DNA from 3 places in the Sporomusa rhizae genome. Region 3 is predicted to be linked to each of the others. Evidence: riboswitches for the same ligand, from Rfam matches in the RefSeq annotation. Region 3 holds a riboswitch; each other region holds the start of a gene.
The links. Region 3 has a riboswitch for lysine ahead of lysA (diaminopimelate decarboxylase). Riboswitches for the same ligand answer to the same signal wherever they lie in the genome.
Positions count from the first base shown of each region.

Region 1: it holds a riboswitch for lysine, as region 3 does, so the genes downstream of both, SRRS_RS26775 (amino acid permease) here and lysA (diaminopimelate decarboxylase) in region 3, are expected to answer to the same signal.
Region 2: it holds a riboswitch for lysine, as region 3 does, so the genes downstream of both, SRRS_RS15175 (YfcC family protein) here and lysA (diaminopimelate decarboxylase) in region 3, are expected to answer to the same signal.

Region 1 covers NZ_CP156925.1:5,709,665-5,718,216, forward strand. The annotation lists gene prfH (peptide chain release factor H) at 1-334, opposite strand, end outside; gene SRRS_RS26765 (RNA ligase RtcB family protein) at 339-1,406, opposite strand; gene SRRS_RS26770 (nitrogen regulation protein NR(II)) at 1,772-3,133, opposite strand; gene SRRS_RS26775 (amino acid permease) at 3,553-4,974, opposite strand; lysine riboswitch at 5,086-5,253, opposite strand; gene SRRS_RS26780 (hypothetical protein) at 5,505-5,954, opposite strand; gene SRRS_RS26785 (hypothetical protein) at 6,200-7,108, opposite strand; gene SRRS_RS26790 (hypothetical protein) at 7,343-7,594, shown strand; gene SRRS_RS26795 (glycosyl hydrolase family 18 protein) at 7,723-8,552, shown strand, end outside.
Region 2 covers NZ_CP156925.1:3,194,209-3,202,760, forward strand. The annotation lists gene SRRS_RS15145 (Rossmann-like domain-containing protein) at 1-205, shown strand, start outside; gene SRRS_RS15150 (DUF2325 domain-containing protein) at 233-532, opposite strand; gene SRRS_RS15155 (hypothetical protein) at 1,544-2,125, shown strand; gene SRRS_RS15160 (hypothetical protein) at 2,235-2,369, opposite strand; gene SRRS_RS15165 (ABC transporter substrate binding protein) at 2,535-4,385, opposite strand; gene SRRS_RS15170 (peroxiredoxin) at 4,605-5,159, shown strand; lysine riboswitch at 5,439-5,619, shown strand; gene SRRS_RS15175 (YfcC family protein) at 5,800-7,203, shown strand; gene SRRS_RS15180 (M20 family metallopeptidase) at 7,224-8,390, shown strand; gene ablA (lysine 2,3-aminomutase) at 8,514-8,552, opposite strand, start outside.
Region 3 covers NZ_CP156925.1:3,827,162-3,835,713, reverse strand. The annotation lists rRNA gene SRRS_RS18145 (23S ribosomal RNA) at 1-2,264, shown strand, start outside; tRNA gene SRRS_RS18140 (tRNA-Asn) at 2,416-2,491, shown strand; tRNA gene SRRS_RS18135 (tRNA-Met) at 2,665-2,740, shown strand; tRNA gene SRRS_RS18130 (tRNA-His) at 2,748-2,823, shown strand; lysine riboswitch at 3,351-3,526, shown strand; gene lysA (diaminopimelate decarboxylase) at 3,680-4,939, shown strand; gene ercA (alcohol dehydrogenase-like regulatory protein ErcA) at 5,119-6,282, shown strand; gene SRRS_RS18115 (ATP-binding protein) at 6,272-7,111, shown strand; gene SRRS_RS18110 (Spo0E family sporulation regulatory protein-aspartic acid phosphatase) at 7,220-7,390, shown strand; gene SRRS_RS18105 (hexokinase) at 7,739-8,552, shown strand, end outside.

The DNA.
Region 1 (8,552 bases), 1.9 Mb from region 3:
CCTTGCCTCCGCTTCTGAATGTTTCGAAGCGGACAAGTTCTGTATCAAAATCCTGCTTTCGGTTTTCTTTAAAGAGGCTAACCCCGATAAACCAGTTTTTGCGCTTATGTTTTGGACGGAATGGGCTTTGCGCTATCCATTTGACTGTACCGATAATTTCATCTACCTTGTTGTCTGTTTTTATAACTACAGATTTGAAGCAATTGACATAGCTGCTTTTTACTTGGCTCACGATTTCCAAATCGCCAAATTCTATCTGTAATGCTTTTAGAAACTTTCCGACTGCCAGTTCGCATTCTAAAGGACCTTTTCCGGAACTTATTTGAATCAGCATAGTATCACCCCTTATAAGTCAGCACTGGCCTAAGCGTCGCAACAACATTGATTAGCTCAAATTGCAAAAGGCTATCGATTACAGTATCAATATTTTTGTATGCTTCCGGCGCCTCTTGAAATAATAGGTCGGTATCATGACATACCACCCGACTTTTTAATTTTGTTTGGCGAATAGTATCACGATCATACTTGTTACGGATACGTGATTTGCACAGACTCCTTGCCCACTTCCGGCCAGCACCATGGGACAGCGAAAAGGCCGCCATGGCTGTGTTTTTTGTTGGCTCTACAACATAAGTGAGTGAACCGCGCGAGCCCGGGATAATAATAGGCCCTCTCTCGGCAGACACGGCACCTTTACGGTGAATAAACCTATCGCCTCTTCGCTCAATAAAATTATGCTGACAATCAATTAACTTTTTCGGCCGCGGAGTATATCCCAAATAAGCAAGCAGCTTATTAACTACTATTTTACGATTTCGCGCAGCCCACAACACGGCATTATCATGCTCTGTTAAATAACACTCCACTTGTTCATCATCTGCCGCAAGGCCCTGAGGATTATCATACGTATTCAAAATGCTTTGCCCGTAGCCACGGGAGCCGCTGTGTACTAACAACATTAGCATTGCTTCGTCCAATTGCAGCGCCATACAGACTTCTTTGTCGTAAATTTTATCCACTACCTGAAATTCCACAAAATGGTTACCTCCACCAATAGTTCCTAAGTCATAAATGGGACTTGGCTCTTCATATGGATTATCTGTCTGAATATCGGCTAACTCCCGAATGTTGCTGAGCTTTGTAACCCATCGGTCAAGCTTGAACTTTCTGCTTTCAATCCCCGTGTCATATAGTCCCATCCCGCAACCGATGTCCCCACCAACAATATGTGGATATATTACATCCTCAGAAACTACCACCGCTCCGACCGGTGACTTTCCAGCATGCAAATCCGGCAGTCCCACTGTTTGTACTACCCCTGGCAAGTTTGCCAGTGCTTCTAATTGATTGATGGCCGTCTGTTCTATCCAATTCTTTTCATTCGATATAATTGTTATATTGCTCATGCAATTCCCCTTATTGTTTATTTGTAAAAATAAAAAAAGTCGCAGCAACCAAACTGCGACCCTACTAGCTACCCTAAAAAAGGCAACAAAAAAACACGATAACCTATCGTGCCAAATCAATAAAAATATTAGGCGTGTGGTTGTCTTAAAAAAATACTATTAAATTTCGTTCACCTCGAAAACAGCAATTACCAACATAACAAAGCACCCCTTTTGCCTAATATTTGTATTAATACTATAATATGGCTTTTACCTATGATTGTCAAGACTACTACTCAGGTCGTTAAAAACTCAAATTCTAGTTACCCATTAGCAAAAGACAGGCGTTGTCTCTGGATGTTCCAAAGGCAACGCCTGTCTTTCTCTCATTCTCCCTGATATACAGGCAATGTAATTGTAAATACAGTTCCTTTTCCTACTTCAGAGTTGACTTTTACCGTTCCGCCATGATGCTCGATAATGCTTTGACAAACTACAAGCCCGAGACCTGTCCCATTATCCTTTGTTGTAAAGAATGGTTCGAATATTGTTTCAAATTCATCCACAGGTATACCTTTTCCGTTATCGGCAATTGTCAATTTAACAAAGCCCTCGTCGTACTCGGTCTGTATTATGAGGCGACCGTTTTTACTCATGGCATCCATAGCATTCCGGGTTAGGTTTAAAATTAGCTGCCTGATTTCTTTTCCGGAGGCAAAAACAGGGAGTAAATCTTTGAGGTTAAGATCTAACACAATTCCTTTTTTCATACAGTCAGCATATATTATAGGTTCTAAGCGACGAATTATTTCATTTATGTTTTCCGGGGATTTTTCTACGAACCGGTTCCGTGCTAAGGCCAAAAAATCGTCAATGATCTGATTTGCATGCGCCAATTCCTCTAGCGCGGTATCCATGTATTCGGCTATTTTTCTATCACACTTTTTTTGCGCGAACTGTAGGAAGCCCTGAACCGACGTCATCGGGTTTCTGATTTCATGGGCAACACTAGCCGCCATTTCCCCTACCAAATCCAAACGATTAATTCGTGCCAATTCGACAAGCATTTTTTCGCGTTGCTGATAGGCATTTTCTAATGCTACCCGTTGTTCTGTAATTGTATTTACCAGCGGGATAAGTTCGGGAAAATCCTTAAAGCTCTCAGCACTTGTATTATCCTCTTTAATTTGAGTGATAAGATTATTTATAGCTTTTAATAATCGGTCAAAGATCATCCGCACTAATATAATAGAAATAAACCAGATGAGAATACAGTATATTGTCAACCGGAAAATCATATCGTTTACAGCATTTTGAATATCCGCTGTTTTAGCACAAGCCCATGTGAAACCAATTGTTTCTCCATCGACGTTTATTGGATATTGCAGATTTAGAATCCGGCTGTTTAAAAAATCAATGGAAGGTGTATTCTCCTGTTTTTCTATTTTTCCAGTCTCAAAGATTTTAAAATACCTGTCGTCATATTTTGCTTTATTTAGTTTATCCGGAGTTGGGTCAGTTACGGCTATCACTCGATCCAAATTTCGAGAGTAAATACCCAATCCATAGTTAGGATATTTATTTTGTAACTGGTCAATATATGGCTGGTATTTTGCGTTTAACATTGAAGCCTTATCTTCTTCGTCAAATGCGCCAATTACGTTATCTTCAGCAAATTGATTTCTATAAAACGATCTCTCAACTTCGGAAGCTGCATCCTTTAGTTCATTTTGTAGACTTGTCATCATTAATTGTCGTTCCTGTTCGATATATTGATAACCGACAAAGATAGTTATTGCAGTTATTACTACTGTTATAAGAAGATAAAATTTATGAACTATTGAACTACTCAGTACTACTCCCTCCTTCGAGTAATAATGTTCTGCAATTCACTTGGATATTCCTTCCTTTTTTAGTAAAATTTATCTGAAAAAGGAAAATAAACTCTTTTCTTAAGAAAGACGCAAAAATAACACCCTTCGCCAAAATTTTTATATTTCTATAGGCTAAACTTTACTAAAAAAATAACCGCAACCTTTCAACTTCAACGTAAAGGTGCGGTTATGTTATATGCAGTTAAATCAATACTCTACTAGCCTCTTTATCCTTGTCTACACCATAAGCGCACATGCAAAACAAGACTCTAGGTAACTGATCATAAAACCATCTAATTAGCCGAAGATTGTGAGGTTATATCCTTCTTTTTATTGTGGAACAAGCAGTAGTACAGATAAATTCCGGCTACTACAACTGTACCGGCATACAACACAATATGCTGTGTTTCATCAAAGTACAAGCTGAATATGATTGCGAAATTCAAAATGATAGTCAAAATAGGAACAATGGGATACATCGGAGTCCGGAAAATCAAATCACTAAGCTTACCGCCAAGTTTCTGATACTCTTTGCGGAAATTGATTTGACACCAGGCAATAATAATCCAGATTAAGCACCCCGTCAAACCGGTACTGGACATTAACCAAAGATACACAGTATCAGCAGCATATACCTGAGTCAACAGAGAAAGACCGGCAAGTGCCAGCGTAATTAATACGCCATTGAAAGGAACACCGTTGCTATTGAGCTTTCCAAGCCAGGAAGGAGCAAGGTTTTCCTTAGACATGGACCAGAGAAGACGGGAGCAGGCGTATAACGCGGAGTTACCTGCTGACAATGCAGAAGTAAGTACAACAGCGCTCATAAGGGTATGCGCGAACGGCATGCCGGTACGGCTAAATACATGCGCAAACGGGCTTTCCAATACTCCGGCTTCTTGCCAGGGAATCGTTGCAGCCAACACAAAAATCGCTATTACATAGAACAGGATAATCCGGAAGGTAACACCTTTTATAACCCGGGGAACATTTTTGCCAGGGTCTTCGCATTCCGCAGCGGCAATACCAACAAGCTCAGCGCCTTGGAAAGAATATACTACGGCAATCATTGACAAAAATACGGCAAAGAATCCATTAGGGAAAATATCTGGTCCAATATTAAAATTAGACAAACCAATGGCTCCTTCGTTGCCAACGACACCAAACATTAATGCTGCACCAAAAATAATGAAACCAATAATTGCAGTTACCTTAATACCAGCAAACCAAAATTCAGCTTCACCATAATTTTTAACAGAGATTAAATTTAATACTGCCAAGCCAATGGCAAACGCGGCACACCAAACCCATACAGGAATCTCAGGAAACCAGTTATTAGCAATAATACCCGCCGCCGTAAAATCAGCAGCAATACAAGTCGCCCAGTTAACCCAATACAGCCAGCCGGTCGTAAAACCTGCTCCAGGCGAGATAAAACGGGAAGCATAAGACTGGAATGAACCAGAAATCGGCATAGCAGTAGACAATTCGGCGAGGCTTAACAATACCAGCAGCATAACAATGCCACCAACCGCATAGCCCAGTATAGCGCCAAACGGCCCGGCCTGACTAATCGTTTGCCCCGAACCTAAGAATAACCCGGTTCCGATTGTGCCACCGACAGAAATCATCATTAGATGGCGCGATTTCAAATCCCGCTTAAGACCTTTCTTGTCAGGACACAGTTTCTCAAAATCCACTGTTGCTTCAGACATAATAATTCCCTTCTTTCTACGTCTCCAAAATAAAAAGACAGTCGAAAGCGCGATCGACTGTCTTAATAAAACAGCTCCAGACAACAAAACCATACACTGCTATTGTTGCCCGAATGAGATAGCGCTCCACCATATCGGCGACAGTCGCACAGTTATTCACTGTACGCCCAGCCCAGAGTGCTTGGCGTCATCTGGACTTCGGCAATCAATCCTTTTGCTGCGGCTCATCGCTGCCGCCTCACCGCAGGTACTCATATTAATTGCGCCTCTACTTCATCCTGAAAGGACATCTTAGTATTTTGTTTTTATTTCGAAGACAAAAATTCTTCGTCTCTAATTTTAGTATTATTAATAATTGCTGTCAATAAAAAATCAGCGAAAATATTTCTGAATATTTTATACAAGCTTACATGTTTTGATCATTAATGATTATTTGTATATAAAACCTGACAAAAATCATACAAAAAAGTCCTCAAAGCAGGTGCCCGAAGGTTTTTTTCTCTAAACAACCAACTCTGTATTAGCAGTATTTATCGTTTCTTTAAACCGTCAAGATAATCACAAATTGCAAGAAACTCTTTAATATCGGTAATTCTTTTCAAATCCCGCAGATCAAAAATAATATCTGAGTATTTATGTTTTATAAACTCCATATCATACAGTTCACATTCAACAAAACCATCGCGCCAGCTATGGATATACGGTACAAATTCATCCCAGTTTCGCTCAAAATATTTTACCTTGGCAAAACATAACTGGTATATATAAAATATAACTCGGATAACTGAAGACTTTTTTACAAATTTATGACTGAAAAAAATCTTTTGAGGATATTTGTCCTTAGGCCTTTCCCAAAATAAATCGGTATTACAGTGAAGATCATATTTGCGGAGTACTTTAATCTTTTCCTCATCTAACTCTGCCATCAATATTTTATTTCTTACAATACTATCTTGTGTTTTCAACATTTGATAATCCACCCGCTGAACCTCCTCACCAATAGCTCAGACTTGACTAACTATGCAGCAATATAGGAAATAAACCAAAGGATTCTTTTTATAATAAGTCTATTCGACAAATTGTTGCGATAGCCTTTGTTGCTATCGAATTATTATTTATATATTATCCATTTATTTTATATCATGTATCTGCTATTGCAAAAGAGACTTAACAGCAAAAAAAAACGGCAGCGCTTTCTCCAAAGCATCGCCGTTTGATTTAACTACTAGTTTTCTACCGATATAAGGCAGTCACCTTTAAATATTAGCGAGCTGGTGCCATATTTCCAAACTGATTTCCAGCTTCCATAAGGATCATCAATTATATCTTCGGGCGGTCCCCAGCTAAGCTCTACTTGATTTTTTGTCATTCCCGTATCTACTGAGCCGGCTTCAACCTTATCCCAGACTTCTTGCGGCCAACCCATTCTGGCGCGTGGGTCTTCCGTAAATAGCACTTCCTGCCATGGCTGAGTCTGTTTCCAGGCAGAACTACGTATATTAGTCCAACTATATGCAAGGGGCAAGACCGCTCTTTGCCCATCGACCAAAACAATTAACTGTATTGGCTCGTCGGTACGGATTCCGGCGCGAACTCCAACTACCTGGACCCCGCTGGCAATTTTTACTGCTATTGTTTGCGGCGTGTCACCCCCTAGCTTATCCTCAAGTTCCAAAAATCGCTTTTTCACATAGACTTTTTTGCCAATAAACTGTTTGCGAGCCTGATTCAAGTCGGCTTCCAGCAATAATCCCTCAAGTTGACTACGAACTGTACGGCCTACCAGTTTCATTCCGGTATCTTTCTCTATCATGTAAATTAGATATTCTTTCTGATCGGTACCTGCGGGGAAAACAACCACATTGGTAACCCTGACACGTTTGTAAGCGTGCGCGGCGTAAGGAATCCAGACAGAACGATCTTCAGCCCAACCGCGTTCGGCATCGCCTGTCTTGAAAATCTCATAACCATCTCCCTGTCTGTCAGCAGGCAACGCGTGAAATAGAAACGTCTTTCCCACCCATTGCTCTGGAGGCAAATTGGGCGAAGACATTGCCATAGCTGAAACTCCAGTTAATACACAGCTTCCCAATAACAGCACCATGCAAAGCAAAATTACTCCTTTACGTCTCACTTTCCCCTTCCTCCTTTTTTATCTCAAAATATCCTACGCAAGCCCTAACTTCATTTAGCAGTAAACCGGAATTTTAATTATACTCTTATTTTAAACCCTATTGCGAAATTTTTCCATGTCATATGAACTAGCTAGAACTAATAAGTTTATCAAGGAACCACTTTCAAAAAAGCAGATCTGGCGAAGCACTTGCAACCTTAGTGAATATACTAAGGTATAGAGGAGGGGTACTTCATGGATACCAATCAAGACCCTTTTACTTTTAGCTGCTTGTGTATAGAAGAATTAGAGAGTAAAGCGAGAAAAATAGGCACCTCTAACCGGGGAACTGTATGTGCCGGCAACTCCGTAGTAATCTTCACCATGTTTTTGTTACAAGAAATACTTGAACACCTCGCCTTAAACCCGATCACAAATCTGACCAGTATTATAGCGGTATCGGGGGCTATTGCAAGTTTAAATAGCAGCATAAAAATTGATCCTTAAGTGCAGGGAATTTGATGATCCTGCTACTTTTTTTTGCTGGCAAACGAGACCATAAGAAAGTTACCAGAAATTTATCATGGTTACAAGCCTCCTTAAGTGCTAGTATTAAATAAGATAAGGAGGTAAGGATGCATAAGTTAAAATTAATGGTGGCAGCGTTACTACTAGTAATGTCTACCAGCATTCTTTCACCTGTTCCGGCTCATGCCGTTTCCTTAGACTCACCCACTGTTGAAACCGGTGGTATCTTAGGTGTCTTACTTAACTTACTCAACTCAACCATATTCTCAAGGTTAGACCTATCTGATAATAAACAGGTAAGCACACTGCCACCCGTTTTACCAACAACGCCGACTCCCCCAGTTACCCCGTCAGTAAAAACAAATTCAAAAAAAGAAGTTGTCGGTTTCTATGCCGAATGGCACAGTGATGACCAATCCAGCTACAATGATCTGGTCAAACATCATGATGCCATTAACACGATCGCCCCACTTTGGGCAGGACTAAAAAAAGATGGAACCGTAATCGACCGTGGCGGTGCCAATCATGCAGCAGTAGTAAAATACGCAAACGCCAATAACATTGCTACCTTACTGCTGGTGAATGCTGCCGATGGAGATATCCACGCTGTTTTGACCGATGCTAAAATACGTACCAAAGCAATCAATAATCTTGAGGCTTATATCAAAAAATATGGCCTTACGGGCATTAATATTGACTTTGAGGGTGTCCAGCCTTGGGACAAGGATAACCTAACCCAGTTTATGAAGGAACTATCTGGTCGTCTTAAGCCGGCTGGTTATCTGGTAACCATCGACGTGTTCCCTAAACACAATGAAACAACAGATATCGCTATCGCTTACGACTATGCGGCACTAGCCAAGTACGCCGACAAAATCTTTGTAATGACTTATGACTACCACGGTGGTTGGGGCAGCCCAGGAGCCGTAGCTGATTT
Region 2 (8,552 bases), 630 kb from region 3:
TCGCTGTGGCGAAAAAATTTACGATGCCATCAATAATTCCGAACATGTCCATTGGGCAGATATTGTCCTTTCAACAGGCAGTGTCCTGGTAAACGATACTTATCATGAGTTACAACATGGAAAACCGGTAATTTATTATGGAGTTACTGCTGCAGGTCTGGCAAACATGTTTAATCTAAATAGAATTTGTTTCTGTGGTCGTTAAGCCACCTTATCTTTATAAAACAGGCAATCAGTTTTTAACAGCAATGTACTTCCCCTCTCTAAGTTTCTCCTCAACCGCACTCCATGATCTCTTGGCATAAACCAAAGGTACTGAACGGGATTTAGCCACACACTTCACACTTTTAGCCGTACAATGATTTACATAGTCAGTTAATACTAAGACAAAAGCTGTGGCTTTAGGTAGATTAATTTTATTCCTGTCTAACGCTTTTCGACCGGAAATATGTATTAATTCGGTAACTCCCACGGAATAAAGGTTCTTTTCAATCCCACCAAGATAGTCTCCACCAATAACTACTATTGACATGATCTCACCCCATTCTTATGTAATTCCAACTACGTTTAAACACCAGTAATTAGGCAATTTTCCTTTGCCTTCAAGCCACCGAATTCGAGTATTAATTGATAATGAAATTCATTATCAATTAATACTCGAAATAAAAACCTTTGCCTTGCAAAGATTATAATAGCATACCATTAAATTGCACAATTGATATTCATTCTCATTTATATTCTATTATATCAACTCTCTGTTGTCAAGATATGTTAACCTTTTGAGAGACTAAAAATTATGACATACTGTAAGCTAATACGCACAAAGGCAGACATCAACCCTCAAGCTGGGTTGATGTCTGCCTTTATACTGTAGAAAATACGGAGCTAACAGGTAAGTATATTAAGTTTGTAAATTTCAAGTCAAAACCTCTCCTTAAACTTTAAGCAAGACTTTTTACGTACAGGAAGTTGAATCTCCAAACTCTGGAAACAAAAGGATAAATAAAGCAATAACCAAAACTACAAACCACAGCTCTCTATTAGTACTCCAAAACATCCCCATTCCTCCTTGTGATAAATTTCAGTTAACCTATTTTATATTATTCTTACTCCCATAATCATGTTCCAGAAAACGACTTGCTGTTGCTTTTTTACATGTAATACCAAAGATTAAGGATTGTAAATAAAGTTTACTATCTCCTAAAAACCAAAAGGAATTAGCTTTCTTATTGCACTAAGCGTCGTTAGGCGCCTGGGATTTAACTAGAAGGTCTCATTTACAAATAAGAAAAACAAGCTGAGAAGGATAATAATTATCCAAATCAAACTACTGTTACAAAAGAAATTCGAACCGATACTAGATTGTCGGCTATCCATACAAAATCCCTCCTTTGTAAAAGTATAGCTATCATATTGTATGCATGAACCAGTAATTGTGCTTAAACTAATCTCACCATAATTATTTATGATCACAAGTAAATTTGCACAAAATGTAAAGCATATGCATATTATGTACCATAACTAAGTGTAAGGAGTAGGAAAAATGCCTAAAAATTATGGATATACTAGCTCCGGCTATGGTAATTGCTGTGTAAGTAAAATGGAATTTCAACTTAGTAATTGTTTTCGCCTGCTTTGGGAACAGCACATCTACTGGACAAGAATGGTTATATTGGCTATTGCCTTTGGTTCACCTGATTTAGAAGCTACAACAAATCGCCTTCTCCGTAATGCACCTGATTTTGCGAAAGTGTTCTCCCGCTTTTACGATGATGAAATTGCTGATGAATTTGGAAGACTGATCACTGATCATCTAAAGATTGCCGCCGAACTTGTAACTGCAGCAAAGGCTGGCAACAGCAAAACTGCTGAAAATGCGGAAAGACGCTGGTATAAGAATGCAGATGAAATTGCCTGCTTTTTAGCCCAAATTAACGATTGCTGGTCCTATGAAGACATGAGGGATATGTGGTTCAAACATCTTGCTCTGACAAAAGATGAAGCCGTTGCAATACTTAACAAGAAGTTTAATAAAAGTATTAGTATATTTGATCAGATTGAAATTTTGGCGTTGAAAATGGCAGATTCTTTTACTTGTGGTATCGTCTGCCAATTTGGACATTAGACTATTACCGCGATCTAAAAAGTACCCACAAGAATCAAATTAATCTCTCTCAATCCTAAAAGGCCATGCCAGCATTTTGCAAGTTGCCAGCGTGGCCTTTTGTATTAAATCAAAAAGACTGCGAATCTTCTTCCCTTTCTTCCTGTAATTGCTTTAAAGTATCCAGATAGGCACCATCCCGCCATGTTGTCTTCGGAACAATTGGTCTAAGTTTTTTTCCTAGTTTTTTATGTTTTCTAGGCATGTAATCACCCCCAGATTTAGTCTTCCCGCAACATAAGGATAAAATAAAAATTACATCTCTATAAATTTGCAGGTCATGCGCATCAGAATGCCGGCAAATGATTCTATAATACGCCATGCCCCCGTTATCTAAGCAGCCGCTTAATTAACGGGGGCACATTTTTTATCAAATCGGGTTAACTGGGGGAAATCTTAGCGTAAACGTCGTTCCCTCTAAGCCGGTACTAATATCTATTTTAGCTCCGTGTCTATCGGCAATTCGATAACATACCGGTAATCCTAAACCAGTTCCACTAGCTTTAGTCGTAACAAATGGGGTACCTAACTTATTTAAAATTTCTTTTGGTATGCCACTGCCGGTATCTTTAACAGCAAGTACGATTTTCTCGTTTTCAAAATAAGTTTTTACCGTTAATATACCACCCGCGTCCATAGCCTCAAAAGCATTTCGCGACAAGTTAAGGATAAGCTGTCGTATTTCCTTATCATCAAAATTAAACATGGGGATATGTCCTATTTCTTCGTGAATTTCATTCCCGAAATGAAGAGCTTCTGCCTTCAATAAGGGTAAGAGAGCTTGGATCGTGGCATTCAAATTACCAGGCTGCAAGTCAATTTTCTTATTTTTAGCAAGTGATAAAAATTCTGTAATAATGGTATTAGCCCTGTCTAGCTCTTCAATCATTGTCGCAAGTTGCTCTCTATGTTCGATAAATTTCTCTTTACGCTGAAAAATCTGTAAATAACCACGCACTGTAGTTAGTGGATTCCGTACTTCATGCCCTATACTAGCCGCCATTTCACCAACTATATTAAGCCGATCAAGACGTATCAGCTCCTGCTCAGCTCTCTTCCTTTTCCTCAAGTTTTTTACTAGCAGAACGAGGATGATAGTTTGAATAGCAAACAGTACCACTCCGCCCACGATGTACCACTTGTAAACATACATAAAGTTTGTTGGGCGGTACATAACAAGGCTGCCTTGCGGCAGACTAGCCTCATCGATATCCCAGCGTTGTATTTCCCGCCAGTCAAACCAATAGGATCCGGTATTAATAATTTCGACCGGATAATCTTTAGCCGTTTTTCCCTGTAAAATATCCACCGCACTATCTGCGGCTTGGCGCGATAAAGACTTGGTATTTATCATATAACCACCGATGCAACCGCTCCCTATATAAGGTTGCAATAGCCCAAACACCGGTACTTGCGCTACTTTAGAAATCTCTTTGATTACATCAGTAGGAACATAGCCTACTCCATTTACATCCTGCTGAAAGGTCAGAAAAAGAATTGCAGCATTTCCTCTTATCTCTTGTATATACTCAATCATATCTTGGTAGGCTAAATCATCAAGATAGATAAGCTCAGTGCATTCTGGTATAAGTGAAAATTGCTGCGTTATATTTTGCAGTGTATTTTTCTCCATAGCACTCGCACCAAGCACAATATAAATTTTATTAGTATCCGGTTTTAGATCAAGAATTAGCTGCAATGCTTTATCCGTATTTTCAAGCAAAGGAGCTATAACGGTATAGTTTGTTGGTAATTCCCGGTATCTATTCATTTCCTGAAAGTACGCATAAGCTACCAAAATAGTTGGTGTATCCCCAAATATTTTAGTCCCATATTGCTTAACAAAATGCGTAGCCGGCTCCCCGTGAACAATAATTATATCCGGGCGACTGTTTCTATATTTCTGCCAAAGTACAGTTTCAAGGTTTTCAATAAAGCTATCATTGTTTGAAAATCGCAAAAGATCTAATGACTCATGAAATATCTGAAACGCAGTGTTCGGGTCTTCCGCCAACCGTTGCCTTATGCCATCCGCAAATAAAGCATAGGCGGGAAAATCTGAGCTATAGGAAGAAATAATCAGTACCCTTTTTGTCCTTGTCCCTATAGCCTGTTCGCTCCAAACAGTGTTAGTTCCTAAAATAAAAATAACTACAATAACAGCTAACAAAACCAAGTTAATTCGCCAACGAAAACAACGTAGAATAAAGAAATCATTCATTAACAAATGCTCCCAAATAAATGTTACAATCAGTTAAATTTTTAGCTATTCTTCGCCATACAACTTGTTAATTCCTCCAATATATAACATAAATTTACATTATGTTGTTTTGGAGTTAGTCTTACGTTAAATCATTGTTTGCGTTATTGCGATTATTGTTTAGATTTGCTTGTCTTGGAAATAATAAGCTTACACTTTTAGGTAGAAAGGGGATTCGCTATGCTCAACTCATCTGCACCAAACTTTTGTCTTCCAGCGTATTATCAAAAAAGTCAGCAAGATATCTGCCTTTACGATTATAAAGGGAAGTGGACTTTTCTATTATTTTACTCGTCAGACTTCAGTTTTGTTTGACCAACAGAGTTGTCAGCAGTTGCTGACTTATATCATGAATTTCAAAATTGCGGAGCAGAAGTTCTGGCAATTAGTACCGACAGTGTTCTGGCTCATAAGGTCTTCGCCGAAGTCTCGCCTCATGCGGCCCAAGCCACTTTTCCTCTCTTATCTGACCGTAACGGTGACGTGTGTAGGTCATATAATGTTTATTCTCCTTCCAAAGGTACATCGTATCGGGCAACATTCCTAATTGATCCAAACAATATAATTCGACACTACGCGGTCTATCCGGACGAAATTGGCCGGGAAATAAAAGAAGTATTGCGAATACTTCAGGGGTTACAGTTGTACGACCAGACCAATCAGCTTGAACCTGCTAACTGGCACCCCGGAATGGCTGGTATATATAGTGATATTCAAATAGCCGGAAATATCTAACGGCAAAAAAACTAAAGGTAAATAATGGTGTATTAATATTCATAAGGGTTGGCTTATGCCTCCTATATACATGAATATATATAATTTAAAAAACTAAATATCAGAGTCTTAAGATAAAATCCGCTTTTCAAGCCGTAAGGCAAAATAGCGGATTTTTCCACTTTTCAAACCGAAATCTTACATATTTCCTCTTTTTTTTTAAAATTAGGGCAGGAAATATACAGTTCAATATAGTATATAAGTAAAAGCATAGATTGTATGATAAAATGAATAATACTATTTTCATATAGAGGAGCGGAGTATTATCAGTAGACACAGTGAGCCAGCAGGTAATGAGCTGTGCTGAAAGGAATATCCGCCGAAGTAAAAGTTATGCTAAAAACTTTTGCTGGTCTTGTTATTGAATAAATACTTGACTGTCGCCCAAAATGATTTCTTGAGGCGGAGCGCTATATACCAGTTGGAAAGTTGACTTTGTTTCCTTAAACGGTTGTGGAATGCGCTCACAACCGTTTTTATTTTCCTGTTTATTAATAAACGACATACTATTGCCCGCAGCTTATTCCCAAAAACACCAAGGTAAGCACCTTGCTAAAATATATAGCATTTCACTTTAAATTACATAACAGGAGGATCCAAATTGCAAAAAAAAGCAGAATCCATTAGAATGCCCCATACATTTGCCATTATATTTGCCATTATACTATTGGTAGCAGCCGCAACCTGGTTTGTACCAGGCGGTGAATATGATCGTGCCAAAAATAAAGCTGGCAAAACCGTTGTTGTGGCTAATACTTACCACCAGGTAGAAAGTAAACCACAAGGTGTTAAAGAAGTGTTTATGTCCCCGTTAAAGGGTATGGAAAAAGCCGCTAATATTTCTGGCTTTATTTTAATTGTTGGTGGTACCTTTGCCGTTATTCAAAAGACGGGCGCTATTGACGCCGGCATCATGAGAATGATTCGAAAGCTGAAAGGTAAAGAAATTTTACTAATTCCAATAACTATGACACTCTTCTCCATTGGCGGCGCCGTATTCGGAATGTCAGAGGAAACCATCCCGTTTGTCGGTATATTTGTGCCAATGGCTTTGCTAATGGGCTATGACCGGATAACCGGCATGTGTATCCCTTTTCTTGCTGCAACTACCGGTTTTTCCGGAGCTATGCTTAATCCGTTCACAGTCGGTATCGCACAAAGTATTTCCGAATTGCCGGCTTTCTCCGGAATCGAATATCGCACCGGAGTTTGGCTAGTAAGCACAGTAATCGCCATTGCGTTTGTCATGTGGTATGCCAAACGGGTTAAAGCCAACCCTGAACTTAGTCCTACTTACGAGGAAGATAAAATTACCCGGGAAAAATTACAGCATTTAAACGAAAGCGATGCAGTTATGACAACAGGTCAGCAGGGAGTTTTAGCATTACTTACGGCCAGTATGGTACTTATCGTTTTCGGTGTATTACAATGGGAATGGTACATAGACGAAATTGCCGCCGTCTTTCTGGGTTGTGGAATTTTGTCCGGCGTAGTTGCCAAGATGAGCGTTAATGATGTTGCCGAAGCCTTTACCATTGGTGCCAAAGATATGGTTGGTACAGCAATTATTTGTGGCCTGGCGCGTGCGATTGTTGTTTTAGCTACTGACGGCAAAATTATTGACACCATTTTATACTCCATGGCAGCTCCCCTAGCTGGTCTGCCCGCTTTAGTTTCCGGGTATGCTATGCTTGTGGTTCAAATAATCATTAATTTCTTCGTTAGTTCCGGTACCGGCCAGGCTGCGCTCACTATTCCGATTATGTCCTCGTTGGGAGACTTAGTCGGGATAACCCGGCAAACCACTGTCCTTATTTATCAGTTTGGCAATGGTTTTACCGACATGATTTTCCCTACATCCAGCGTGCTTATCGGCTGTTTGGGGATGGCAGGCATTCCTTGGTCAAAATGGGCCAAATGGGTTCTGCCACTTCAAGTTGTTTTCTTTATTATGTGTATACTAGCAATCACCCCGGCAATCATAATGAACTGGGGTCCGTTCTAAGGATATAAGGAGCTGACATTATGAAAAGTAGAATTTCGCAAGAAGTTGACAAATTGCAAGAAGTTTTATTTAATCTTAGTGATTCCATTGGTCACAATCCTGAGCTGGGCATGCAGGAATTTCAATCTGCCGCCAAGCTTACCGGACTGTTGAAGGAACATGGGTTTAACGTTGAGATGAATATTTGCGGTTATGAAACGGCGTTTAAGGCTGTTTATGATTCGGGCAAATCCGGGGCGACGATTGCCTTTCTTGGCGAATATGATGCTTTGCCGGAGATTGGACACGGCTGTGGTCATAATATGATTGGTGTTATGGCCGTTGGCGCCGGAATTAGTCTTAGTAAACTTCTCAGCGACATTGGCGGTCGGGTTGTTGTCTTGGGAACACCGGCCGAGGAAACAATGGGTGCTAAAGTAGCCATGGCTCGTGATGGAATTTTGGCTGATGTTGACGCGGCACTTATCGTCCATCCACATGGTAAAACACATACTAGCGGCGTCTCACTAGCCATGGACGCTCTCCAATTTAAGTTTAAAGGACAAACCAGCCACGCTGCTGCGGCCCCGGAAAAAGGCATCAACGCGTTAGATGCCGTTATCCAAACCTTTAATGGAATAAACGCCCTGCGTCAACACGTCACATCAGATGTACGAATTCATGGTATTATTACCAAAGGCGGCGTAGCAGCCAATATTGTGCCAGATCATGCAGTCGCCCAATTTTATGTCCGGGCCAGAAAGCGCAATGCGTTAGATAAAGTAGTTGAAAAAGTAAAAAACTGCGCCCGTGCATCTGCACTAGCCACCGGCGCTGAATTATCCATAAGCAATTACGAGCTTTCTTACGATGATATGAATACCAATCATAAATTGTCCGAAACCTTTAACATTAATTTGCAGGCGATAGGCGAAACCAATATTAATCCTGCACCGGAAAGCTACGGCTCTATTGATATGGGTAATATAAGTTATGTAGTCCCCGCTATCCATCCGTATATCGGCATCGGCAATGAAACCTTGGTAGGTCACACGGTGGAAATGGCGGCAGCCACTTTCACACCGGCCGCTCATCAGGCGCTGTTGCGCGGAGCTAAAGCCATGGCGCTGACAGGTTATGATTTAATTACCAATACAAGTTTACTGGCGGAAATCAAAAAAGAATTCACGCAGAGTATAAATAGCTAATTTATCCAGGAAATTGCTACAGCCTAGATTAATAGATTAATAGATTAATAGATTATTTGTAAAATAAACAACCAAAACCATGTAAGTAGGTTTTGGTTGTTTATTTTTACATGATAGCTTGAATTACTTAGCTACTTGTAAAATTACTTTTTCCTGTTGTTT
Region 3 (8,552 bases):
CGAAAGCGAGTCTAAAAAGGGCGAGAGTTAGTTATTGTAGACCCGAAACCGCAGTGATCTATCCATGTCCAGGTTGAAGCGCAGGTAAAAATGCGTGGAGGACCGAACCCGTGAGCGTTGAAAAGCTTTGGGATGAGATGTGGATAGGGGTGAAATGCCAATCGAACGCGGAGATAGCTGGTTCTCCCCGAAATAGCTTTAGGGCTAGCCTCAGGTAATGAGTATAGACGGTAGAGCTCTGATAGGGCTAGGGGCCATATTGGTTACTGAACCTTGTCAAACTGCGAATGGCTATACTTTAGCCTGGGAGTCAGACTGCGAGTGATAAGATCCGTAGTCAAGAGGGAAACAGCCCAGACCATCAGCTAAGGTCCCAAATGCCGTGCTAAGTGGCAAAGGATGTGGAATTTCCGAAACAACCAGGATGTTGGCTTAGAAGCAGCCACCATTTAAAGAGTGCGTAATAGCTCACTGGTCGAGAGATTGTGCGCCGAAGATGTCCGGGGCTAAAGCACGGAACCGAAGCTATGGCATGTCTTATGACATGGGTAGGGGAGCGTTCTTATTGGGTAGAAGCATGACCGTAAGGACATGTGGACTGATAAGAAGTGAGAATGCCGGTATGAGTAGCGAAAAGACAAGTGAGAATCTTGTCCACCGAAAGCCTAAGGATTTCTGAGGAAGGATCGTCCGCTCAGAGTAAGTCGGGACCTAAGCCGAGGCGTAAATGCGTAGGCGATGGACAACTGGTTAAAAATCCAGTACCACCTAAAATCGTTTGAGCAATGGAGTGACACAGCAGGGTAGATGAGCGCGAGGATGGAAATTCGCGTCGAAGCTTGTAGGGTGCAGAGTAGGCAAATCCGCTCTGTGAAAAGCCTGAGGAGTGACAGATAGCTGTTAGAGATAACGGCGAATTCATTGATCCCACACTGTCGAGAAAAGCTTCTAGTGAGAAATTAGGTGCCCGTACCGTAAACCGACACAGGTAGGCGGGGAGAGAATCCTAAGGTGCGCGGGAGAACCCTCGTTAAGGAACTCGGCAAAATGTCCCCGTAACTTCGGGAAAAGGGGAGCTTTTACACCGTGTAGATTAGAAACGATCGAAGCGGAAAAGAGTTGCAAAAAAGAGGCCCAAGCGACTGTTTACCACAAACACAGGTGCCTGCTAAAGCGAAAGCTGACGTATAGGTGCTGACACCTGCCCGGTGCCGGAAGGTTAAGAGGAGCGGTTAGAGCAATCGAAGCTGTGAATTGAAGCCCCGGTAAACGGCGGCCGTAACTATAACGGTCCTAAGGTAGCGAAATTCCTTGTCGGGTAAGTTCCGACCCGCACGAAAGGTGTAACGACTTGGGCACTGTCTCAACGAGGGACCCGGTGAAATTGAAATACCTGTGAAGATGCAGGTTACCCGCGACTGGACAGAAAGACCCCATGGAGCTTTACTGCAACCTGACATTGAGTTTTGGTAAATGATGTACAGGATAGGTGGGAGACTTAGAAGATAGGACGCAAGTCTTGTTGGAGTCGATGTTGGGATACCACCCTTTATTTACTGGAGTTCTAACCGAAAGAGTAACGACCTTCGGGACAGTATCAGGCGGGCAGTTTGACTGGGGCGGTCGCCTCCGAAAGAGTAACGGAGGCGCCCAAAGGTTCCCTCAGCGCGGATGGAAATCGCGCGAAGAGTGTAAAGGCAGAAGGGAGCTTGACTGCGAGTCAGACAAGACGAGCAGGGACGAAAGTCGGGCTTAGTGATCCGGTGGTACCGAGTGGAAGGGCCATCGCTCAACGGATAAAAGCTACCCTGGGGATAACAGGCTAATCTCTCCCAAGAGTCCATATCGACGGGGAGGTTTGGCACCTCGATGTCGGCTCATCACATCCTGGGGCTGAAGTAGGTCCCAAGGGTTGGGCTGTTCGCCCATTAAAGTGGTACGTGAGCTGGGTTCAGAACGTCGTGAGACAGTTCGGTCCCTATCCATCGCGGGCGTAAGAGACTTGAAGGGAACTGCTCCTAGTACGAGAGGACCGGAGTGGACGGACCAATGGTGTACCAGTTATTCCGCCAGGAGTACAGCTGGGTAGCTACGTCCGGAAAGGATAAACGCTGAAAGCATCTAAGCGTGAAACCAGCCTTAAGATGAGGTCTGTCATTCGAAAGAAGTAAGGCCCCTTGTAGATCACAAGGTTGATAGGCCAGATGTGTAAGTGGCGCAATCCACTCAGCTGACTGGTACTAATAGGCCGAGGACTTGACTTAAATACCTCGTTTGCACATGTGCAAACATTGTAACCAAATTGCGTAGTCTTTCTTCTGTGAAGTTTTTAGGGAATATATATATTGCCAAAAAGTACAAGTTGCAAACAACTGATAACTGTGGTAAAATATAATTCCTTGAGTGATAAAACATTCCTCGATAGCTCAGTTGGTAGAGCAATCGGCTGTTAACCGATCGGTCGTAGGTTCGAGTCCTACTCGAGGAGCCACTTTTCTAATATTACGGCTTAGACCGTTTAGAACATGTCAGATGCTAGGCGGAGCGAGGACGTCGCCGTAGTCGTACTGGTAAGTACGTCGGAGGGGACGCCCGCAGTGACAACGACGCAGATGACGTGTTATCAACAGTCGTATTTCGAGTCCTGCTCGAGAAGCCTCACATCGCGGGATGGAGCAGTTGGTAGCTCGTCGGGCTCATAACCCGAAGGTCGCAGGTTCAAGTCCTGCTCCCGCAACCATATTATGGTGGCTGTGGTGAAGCGGTTAACACGCCGGATTGTGGCTCCGGTACTCGAGGGTTCGAGACCCTCCAGTCACCCCATTATTTCTAAATTAGAACGGAGATCTATGAAAATAGATTTCCGTTTTGTGTTTTATCCTGATAAAAAGTATAACTTTCGCTGGATAAGAGCAACATCGGCTTCCGCAGTCGCCAAAGGCTCGGCGCAAGCCGTGTTTTTTTTATCCTGTGATACCTATCACTGCATTTTGTTAATTACTCTTTTATACTAATACTAGTAAGTATAAAGGAGTGGACAGTATGAGACTCTGGAAATGGTTTTGCCGTTTGGGAGTAAAGGTTTCAGCGCCAGAAACTTCTTTTTGGCGGAATAGGCAGCGCGAGGTTAAACCGGCTATATCTGGCGTGGAGGTTTGTACTCGTTTATGCGGGCAAGCAGGTTGTCGTTGCGGTGGTACTATACGTGGATTGCATTGTATATGGTCTTATTATCGAGACAAGTAATCGATTCCCTATTTTTGGCAGTGAGAGTGAGAGCGAAATATTTCACTTACGGCATATTGACATTGAAAGAATGTACTGCTATTATATAAACAATTGAATATTGTATATTTGATAGAGGCGCGGTAGACCAAGAGTAAGTATGTAGAGCCGGCAGCGATGAAGATGCTGAAAGGGGCTGACCGCCGAAGTGAGAGTTTTGGCCGAAGACTTTTGCTGGTTTTGTATTTAAGAGATGCAAAACTGTCATCTGAAGGGTTTCAGATGGAGCGCTATCTTGCACAGCGAGTACACTTTTTGTGTCTATAAGCAGTTTGCGGGATTGAGCGCAGACTGTTTTTTATATTATTGGAAAGTATAATCTATTTCTTTCTGATAATGAATTGGTGAGATCAAATCTTTGTATATTAAATTTATTGAAGGGTAGGCGAAAACAATGGCTGAAAAAAAATTGCCGTTTACAAAAGAACAAATAACTGAAGTGATTAAGAAGTACCCAACGCCATTTCATATTTATGATGAGCAAGCAATTAGACAAAATGTTCGTAAGCTTATTAATGCTTTTTCATGGGCTCCAGAATTTAAGGAATATTTTGCTGTAAAAGCTACTCCTAATCCGCATTTATTGAAAATTTTGCGAGAAGAGGGACTGGGAGCTGATTGCAGCTCGTTACCTGAACTTATTTTGGCTGAAAAAGCAGGCATGAAGGGCGAAGAGATAATTTTGACTTCGAATGATACTCCGGCCATTGAATTTGAGAAGGCTCGCGAGTTAGGTGCTATTATTAATTTGGATGATATTAGTCATATTGATTATTTAGATAAACACGCTGGTATTCCGGAGATGATTTCATTCCGTTACAATCCTGGCCCACTACGTGAAGGTGGCAACTCGATTATTGGTAATCCGGAAGAATCTAAATATGGCTTAACTCGCAAGCAATTAATTGATGCTTACCGGATTATGAAAGCTCGCGGCGTAAAGCGTTTTGGTATTCACACCATGGTAATATCTAACGAGCTGGACCCCAATTATTTTATTGAAACTGCCAATATGATGTTCGATCTCATTATAGAGATTTATCGTACTTTGGATATCAAGATTGAGTTTGTAAATTTCGGCGGCGGTATTGGTATCCCCTATCGTCCTGAACAGGAGCCGGTGGATCTTTCTATTATCAGCAAAGGGATTAAGAAAGCCTACGAGACTAAGATTGCAGCAAACGGTCTTGCACCACTTAAAATCGCGATGGAATGCGGCCGTATGATTACCGGCCCATATGGATATTTAATATCGACTGTACTTCATAAAAAAGAAATCTACAAAAATTACGTTGGCTTAGATGCTTGTATGGCTAACTTAATGCGTCCGGCTTTATATGGTGCTTATCATCATATTACGGTGTTGGGTAAAGAAGAATGGCCACTTGGCTATATTTATGATGTTACTGGTTCTCTCTGCGAGAACAACGATAAGTTTGCTGTTAACCGCAAAATGCCAATGATTGACGTCGGTGATGTTCTTGTTATTCATGATGCAGGAGCACATGGTCATGCTATGGGCTTTAATTATAACGGTAAGCTGCGCTCTGCAGAACTTCTGTTGAAAGCAGACGGACAGGTAGAACTTATCCGGCGTGCGGAGACTATGGAAGATTATTTTGCAACACTTGATTTTTCCAGTATTGAAAAGTAATTTAAATAAAAAATTCACTCGGATATTATACCGGGTGATTTTTTTATTTTACAGAATTTGTCAAAAACTAAGTAAAAAATTAGATTTTTTATTTAAATGAATTAAAATATTTACATTTATTTACCATTGGGTGTAAATTTTTGTTACAATTGAAATAACAAAAATACGGGGGGGAAGGTATGACTGCAGCCATTCTTGAATTACGTAAATTTGTTGTACCTGAATTTGTTTTTGGGACTGGTGCTATCGAGCTCGCGGGGCAGTATGCCAGGAACTTTGGTGCCAGAAAAGTAATGGTTGTTACTGATGCTGGGGTGAATAAGGCAGGCTGGCTGGAACCCGTTTTAAACAGTTTGAAAAAGCATTCTCTTTCTTATGTTGTATTTGAGGACGTGCATGTTAATCCCCGTGACTATGATGTAATGAATGGCGCACATATTTTTCGCGAAAATGCCTGTAATTTATTACTTGCAGTCGGTGGCGGTAGTCCAATGGATTGCGCAAAAGGAATCGGTATAGTTTTTTCTAATGAACGCCACATCAATGAATTTGAAGGCGTTGACCAAGTGATCAATCCTATGCCGCCGCTAATTTGCATTCCGACAACAGCTGGCAGTGCAGCTGATATTTCACAATTTGCCATCATTGCTGACAGCATTCGGAAGACAAAAATGGCTATTGTCAGCAAAGCTTTGGTGCCGGATGTTGCGCTGATAGATCCAGTAGTTCTAACGTCCATGCCGCCCTATCTTACCGCTTGCACGGGGATAGATGCTTTATCCCATGCGATTGAAGCTTTTGTTTCAACAGCCAGTTCACCATTAACCGATCTGCATGCTTTAAAAGCGGTTGAGCTGATGAGTAAGTATTTGCCATTGGCGTTGCGTAGTCCTGAGAATATTGAATACCGAAATTATACTATGTTGGGTAGTTTGTCGGCAGGAATGGCATTTTCTAATGCTGTTTTAGGTGCGGTACATGCTATGGCCCATAGCTTAGGCGGGATGTTCGACTTGCCGCATGGCGAATGTAACGCGATACTGTTAAGGCATGTTATGAGATTTAACTTCCCCACTTGCCGGGATCGGTACGAAAAAATCGGTGAGATAATGGGGCTTGATTTTGCTGGTATGGCTGTAGATGATAAGGAAAAGTTGCTCTTAACAAAAATCGAGTCCTTCCTGGAAAAATTGGGTATACACAAAACATTAACAGATATTGGTGTGACTGAAGCCGATATTCCTACGTTAGCTCGCAGCACTGTTTTAGACCCGTGTTTGGCTACCAATCCACGTACGGCCAGCATAAAAGATATTGAGGAGATTTTCCGCCATGCATTATGATTCTAATACCAAGGACCTGCGGGACAAGCTAATAGGGCTTGGTAAAAAGTCTATTCGTAAAAGTTATTATCCGGAACTACAGCAGCGGATGGATGAGTTGGAAAAACTAAATGCCGAGCTTGAACAACGGGTAGCAGAACGGACGGCACAACTGGAAGCCGCCAATAAGGAGCTAGAGGCTTTTTGCTACTCGGTGTCGCATGATTTGCGAGCGCCACTCCGTAGTATTGATGGATTTAGTTTGGCCATCCTGGAGGATTATGGTGACCGGCTGGACGATGAAGGAAAAGAGTATCTAAACAGAGTCCGTTTGGCAAGCCAGCGTATGGCTGAATTGATCGACGGATTGCTAAATTTGTCGCAGCTTAGTCGTAGTCAAATTGTTAAACAGGAAATCGATATAAGTGCTCTTGTTGATGCGGTTGCGCAAATGCTTAAGCAGGCGCAGCCTGACAGGAATGTAGTTGTTACTATTGCGCCGGGACTTAAAGCATACGGAGATACCAAAATGCTACAGATACTGTTTGAAAATCTCCTAGGTAATGCTTTTAAATTTACTACAAAATGTAATGATGCACTGATTGAGGTCGGACAAACTACTGATAATGAAGGTCGCGCAGTTCTTTATGTTAGAGATAATGGTGCCGGATTTGATATGGTTTATGCAGATAAATTGTTTGGCGCTTTTCAGAGATTACATACAGTTCACGAGTTTCCGGGGAACGGAATAGGCTTGGCTACCGTTCAGCGCATTATCAATCGTCATGGGGGACGAATATGGGCTCAAGGCGAAGTCGGTCAGGGAGCGACTTTTTTCTTTAGATTGTAAAAAAAAATGTAAAAAGGCAATATTTTTTCTTCCAAAATAAGGTAACATAGGTTATAATGTTATTTGTTGTTGTTACAACGACACTTTTTCAATTGGAGGTTCCGTCTGTTGTCAAATAAAATCGAAACACTTAACATTCTTGATATAATCGAATATTTGCGCGAACAAATGCATTTTCTTGCTGCGTCTTATGGTTTGTCACACCCTCAGGTATTGGAAGCAAGCCAGTTATTAGATAGCCAGATTAGCAAGTATTATCATTTAGAACGCAATACATAAGCCGTAACTGTATTCAATATTTCAAATAGTAAGCTATTCTGGTTCTTCCTCAGAGGCATATATTGTATAAATCTGAATGGAAGAAGGTTTGATGATGAAATGGTTCAGACTTACTGGAATCGCACTTGTAGGATTTATTATTATAGAGCAATTTTATACTGAATATAATTTTCGTATGCTGGTAGTAGCCGCAAGTATCTTACTTTTGGTGTGGCCGGACTTTAAACGACTTTTGCTGCGTCAATATATATGGTTGGTGAGAGGAGTACGATTCCTGTGTACACCAAGTAAGTATCACGATAAATAAATGCTTTAGCTTGTAGATATACTAGTTGCGGAGGTAATAGCTTGGACAATTTGCACAAGTTTTTAGTAGTGTTGGAAGGCCAACTAGCTGTACCGTGCCGTTTAATGAATAGTATTGCTGCAAGTTTTCGACAGGCTATGCTGGCAGGTTTATCCGGTAAACCCAGTTCGCTTAAGATGCTGCCATCATTTATATCGTGCCCAACCGGCCGGGAACAAGGAAAAATAGTAGCTGTCGATTTTGGTGGTACAAATGTGCGTGTGCTGTTTGTTGAACTAGCCGGAAAAGGGAAGACATATATAATTGATCGACGATTTTTTCCACTAAAAGATAGACTAGGCACGTATGATTATACTGCTTCGTCTGCATCCGGAATCGAATTGTTGAACTTTATCGCCGGTAAAATCGCTGAAATCGTCCCGCCTGATGGAGTATATCCTCTCGGTCATACTTTTTCATTTCCTTGTCATCAGTATGGAGTTAATGAAGCTGTGTTGATAAGCTGGACGAAAGAGATTAAGACTGCAGGCGTAGAAGGCCAGAATGTTGGACAGTTATTACAGCAGGCGTTAGCGCGAAATAAATTAGGTCATGTTTTTCCACAAGCTGTGATTAACGATACGACCGGTACTTTGCTGGCTGCTGCCTATAATGATGCAGATACTATGATCGGAGCTATTTGTGGGACCGGCCATAACAGTTGCTACTTGGAACCCTGTCATCCGATATCGAATGGTCCTATGATAGTTAACATGGAATCTGGAAATTTTGATGGCATAATGCAGACAAAATACGATATTATATTAGATCAAGCCAGTGAAAAACCGGGAGCCCAAAGATTAGAGAAGATAGCCT